DNA from 2 places in the Maribacter sp. IgM3_T14_3 genome. Region 2 is predicted to be linked to the other one. Evidence: riboswitches for the same ligand, from Rfam matches in the RefSeq annotation. Region 2 holds a riboswitch; the other holds the start of a gene.
The links. A riboswitch is a leader RNA that binds a small molecule or an ion and turns the genes downstream of it on or off. The one in region 2 is predicted to bind S-adenosylmethionine.
Positions count from the first base shown of each region.

Region 1: it holds a riboswitch for S-adenosylmethionine, as region 2 does, so the genes downstream of both, ACPF9A_RS20795 (Na+/H+ antiporter NhaC family protein) here and ACPF9A_RS05060 (O-acetylhomoserine aminocarboxypropyltransferase/cysteine synthase family protein) in region 2, are expected to answer to the same signal.

Region 1 covers NZ_CP187138.1:4,709,064-4,711,533, reverse strand. The annotation lists gene ACPF9A_RS20800 (serine hydrolase domain-containing protein) at 1-1,010, opposite strand, end outside; SAM-I-IV-variant riboswitch at 1,207-1,303, shown strand; gene ACPF9A_RS20795 (Na+/H+ antiporter NhaC family protein) at 1,356-2,470, shown strand, end outside.
Region 2 covers NZ_CP187138.1:1,100,648-1,103,117, forward strand. The annotation lists gene ACPF9A_RS05060 (O-acetylhomoserine aminocarboxypropyltransferase/cysteine synthase family protein) at 1-914, opposite strand, end outside; SAM riboswitch class I at 1,034-1,136, opposite strand; gene ACPF9A_RS05065 (hypothetical protein) at 1,390-1,851, opposite strand; gene ACPF9A_RS05070 (CocE/NonD family hydrolase) at 2,088-2,470, opposite strand, start outside.

The sequences.
Region 1 (2,470 bases), 1.3 Mb from region 2:
ACGCCGTTAGACAAGTATGTAAGTGTAACTTTATCTGATGGAAAATATATACCTAAAGATTGATACCCGTCTACTCTACCATCATGTCCAAATCCACTTTTATTGTAAAACGGAATAGTAAAAAGTCCGAAACCATAACCATCATTCATCGTTATCATTTTATCGAGTGAGCTTTCAGAGACCAACCTCCCATCAAAAAGAGCGTTATAAAATAAATTTACGCCTTTAGCTGTAGATACCACAGAGCCAGTACCTTGTAGAATAGTATAATGAGTCTCAACCAAACCGACCCAATCATCATTTTCTAATTGATAAGAATAGGCTTCATTGTTTGTAGCATTAATTTCGGTGCCATTATAAGTATTTGTGAGTTTTAAAGGTGTTACTATTCTATCATTAAATGAAGTCGCATATGTTTTCTCATCAATATCTTCAATAATGAAAGATAGTAAGAGGTAATTGGTATTGGAATATTCAAATTTCTCATTAGGACTAAAATTAGTGCCGTTTGCAATGAATATATCTAAAAGTTTCTGTCTAGAGGCAGGTTGTATTCGGTCTTCAGGTTCGTATTCACCTTCCGTAAAATTGAAGAGTCCGCTTCTATGATTCATTAATTGTTCAATAGTAATAAGCTCTGCATTAGGTATTTCAGGAAAGTGATTTTCTAATTTAGTTTCTAAAGTCAACTTACCTTCTTCAACAAGCTGCATAATCATTGTAGCTGTAAATGCTTTTGTAATAGAAGCTATTCTGTATTTAGAAGCTGAATTGGCTGAAATCGAATTTTCAACATCAATAAAGCCAAAAGAAGTTTGATAATCTTCTTCACCATCTTTGAAAATAGAAATATTACCCATTCCTAAATTTTTCTCTTCAATTTTAGAAAAAAATAAGTCCATTTTATCTCTGTCAAAATCTTCTCCAAATTCGTCAACTTCTGTCGTACAAGAAAAGGCTGTCAATAATAAAAATGTTACAGCAATAACTTTTAAGTAATGATTTTTCATGTGTAATTAATTGAATTAGTTTATGTTATGATGTCAAACTTCGACCATTAAAATACACAAGGTTGTTAATGAAACAATAATGAAAGTTAAATTTAAGGTAATTATGTAGGAGGAATTCTGTAGGAATATTATTTACAGAAATTAACCTTTTTTAAGATTTAGTACAAAGAATTATAGACTACATTTGCCGCCTTAAAATTATTATCAAGAATCTCAAAAAAGGAGATAGCAACCTGCAATAACAAGCAAGGTGCTAAATAGATAAGCCATTAATTGGAACAAATGTTAACACATGATTCTTCTAATTTATAGCTATTTCCTTTTTTTGAAAATGAAGAAAGAGAAATGGAAAGTACTAAAAAGATTATCCCAAAATTTTCAGCTTTAATGCCCTTATTCGTATTTGTATTTACGTTTTTAGGCGTAGGTATCTATCAAAACGATTTCTATGCACTACCCGCTCCTATAGCAGTAATTGTAGGTATAATTGTGGCATTTATTTTATTTAGACAAACTATTTCAGCTAAAATCGATACCCTTTTGAGAGGTTGTGGCGATGATAAGATATTGACCATGTGCCTTATTTATTTGTTAGCAGGTGCTTTTGCTGCCATTACAAACGAAACGGGAAGTGTAGATGCCATTGTAAACCTTGGTTTAGATGTCATAGCAATTCAATATATATACGTTGGCATCTTTATTATTGCAGGATTTTTATCGGTTTCTACAGGAACATCAGTAGGTGCAATTGTAGCATTGGCGCCAATTGTAGTTGGTTTTGCAGATAAAAGCAGTGCAGATTTGGCAATATTATGTGGCGCCTTGTTAGGTGGTAGTATGTTTGGTGATAATTTATCTGTCATCTCAGATACCACCATTGCAGCCACACAATCGTTAGGTTGTAAAATGAGCGATAAGTTTAAGCAGAATATTAAAATAGCGGTACCTGCAGCTTTATTCACCATAGCTATTTTAGTATTTCAGGGATTAGGATTGGAGTCCGTCGTAACTGAAACCACAGTTTACAATTATTCCATCATTAAAATTATGCCATATATACTGGTGATCATTCTTTCGATTGTGGGAGTCAATGTGTTTGTAACTTTGTTATTAGGTACAATTTCGGCAGGTGCATTAGGAATCGCTTACGGAGATTTCACCTTAATAGAATCCACAAAAATCGCCTATACCGGATTTACCAATATGACCGAAATATTTCTTTTGTCATTATTGACAGGTGGCTTAGCTGCCTTGGTAGAGAGAAATGGAGGTATCGAATTCATATTGATCAATATTAAAAAACTCATTAAAAATAAGAAGTCTGCTCAGTTTGGTATTGCCACCTTGGTAAGTACCGTTAATTTGGCGATTGCAAATAATACGGTATCGATTATAATTGCTGGTCCTATTGCAAAAACGATAAATGACGAGTACCATTTAGATAATAAAAAGACAGCTTC
Region 2 (2,470 bases):
CACGTAGCCAATTCTAATGCATTTGCACTATGTTGCTTTATACGTACCGGTAAAGTTTCTAAACCTTGAATAATTTGGAATGCGTTAAACGGACTCAATGCTCCACCGAAATCACGTAAGCCTTCTAATATTAATTTAAAGGTAAATGCTGCCGCACCTAATGCTTCACTATAAACCAAACCGTGGTAACCGGCAGATGGCTCTGTAAACTCCGGGAATTTTCCATTTGTCCAATCAAAAGTACCTGCATCAATAATTGCTCCACCTAAAGAAGTTCCTTGTCCGCCGATATATTTTGTCAGCGAGTGAATTACCAAGTTTGCTCCATGTTCAATCGGATTTAACAATGACGGAGTAGCCACTGTATTATCCACTATAAATGGTACTCCCGCTGCTTTAGATTCTTTTGAAATTGCTTTTAAATCCAATACATCTAATTTAGGATTCCCTAAAGACTCAACAAAAAATGCTCTTGTATTCTCCTGTACAGCTTTTCCAAAATTTTCAGGATCTGATGCATCAACGAATGTTGTTGTGATTCCGAATCTTGGTAAGGTTACGTTCAATAAGTTAAAGGTACCACCGTATAAACTGCTCGATGCCACAATGTGATCGCCTGCTTTCAATAAAGTCAATAAACCTGTAGAAATAGCAGCTGTACCCGATGCGAAAACTACTGCGCCAATACCACCTTCTACTGCAGCTAATCTGTCTTGTAGAATTTGATTGGTAGGGTTATTCAATCTTGTATAAATGAACCCTAGTTCTTTTAAAGAAAATAAGTTTGATGCATGGTCTGTATTATTAAATACATACGATGATGTCTGATAAATAGGCACCGCTCTTGTACCACCGTTGGTAGTTGTGTCGTGACCTGCGTGTAATGCGTTTGTTGCTAATTTGTAATTACTCATGATTTTGTTGTTTTTAAAAATTGTTTAAATAATTAAAAAGCTCAACCTCGACCTGCAAAAATTGCGGGTAGGTAAAATCAAAAAGTTATAAGAAAGTAATATCGAAGAAAATTCGATTACTGTTATCCATCCCCTAAGGGTAGAATGTAGCACCTTCTTTGTGCGAACAAAGGGTTGCTAAGGTTTCAAAGGGTCTAATCCCTCCACCTTTCTTGATAACTATTCAATAAGTGTGTGAACTTTGAGCTACAAATATTGGGCAGAAGTTTCTAATAACCTAAGATTTTAAGAAAAATATATAATTTGAGGTTGTGTTGTTAGTTTTCTGTGTGTATTTGAATTGGTAGACTACTGTAATAAAATACCTGCTTAAAATAAGATTGGTTTTTTAATTTTCGATGTTGCCGCTTAAATGAAATCAGTCAAATAACAAGCTTTTTTTTACTCAATTTTAGATAAGTTCAGTAATATCCCCCTATGCATCTAGTTTATGCTCAATTCTTTTTAATATCCCATAAACACAATTAAAATAGTCAAATGAATGTTTTTTAGCTATTTCGGATTTTGCAAGCCCTTGAAATTGTGGGATATCTGAAATACTAAATTCCTTAAAATTAAGCGGTTCCTTATCTATTTTTCCAAAAGTCCCCATATAAAATGGCACTTTTATATTCTTAAATATTTTTCTAGAGTCTGAATGTGAAAAACCGTTTCTTAAACGCTCTCTAAATTCGTGTAAAATTTTCTTTTCTGCTTTTGTTATTAAGCCTTTACTGCATGAACTATTAATGGTTCGACTTAAATCCAAACTACTATATTTATCAAGTCCTTCTTTATAAAATGTATCCATTTCTTCTAAATTAGATGATAGCTTAACTCCATATTCGCTATAAAGTAAACCTGTTTTTAAAGTATCCTCTAGTAAATGGTTAGTCAAGGTAATTGCCGCTTGATGTAGACCAAAGAATATACAATAGCATATTTCAGTACGAACCTCTTTTAAATTATCTAATATGGTTAATTCATCTTCAAAAAAGGCTTAATCTTTGCAGCTTTTTGTAAATCGAAATCCAACTTCGAATTAACCTTTTCTGTAATAAATTTTTTAATTACCTTTTCTAAATTCTCCAAATTAAATATGAAATTACATTTTAATTATAAATAACTACAGAACTACTCCAACACAGAAAACTCAACACTAGAATCTGTAAATACCGTATGCGTTTGGGTTTTAAAATCTGATTCATCTGCCTCGAAGATATTATCTACATAAGTCTGAGGATTTAAATCTATTAACGGAAACCACGTGCTTTGTACTTGCACCTGTAACTTGTGCCCTTTCTTAATAGTATGAAAAACATCTTGCAGCTTTATGTTTACATCTGTCTTTTGGTTCGCTACAAATGGCTCTGGGTTTGCAAAGCTATTTCTAAAACGCCCACGCAATACTTCGCTACGTACCATTAAATGGTAGTTGCTCATTTTTAAGTGGTCTTGCATTCCTTCATAAGCTGGCTCATCGGCTGGATGTACGTCAATGATTTTTACAATCCAAT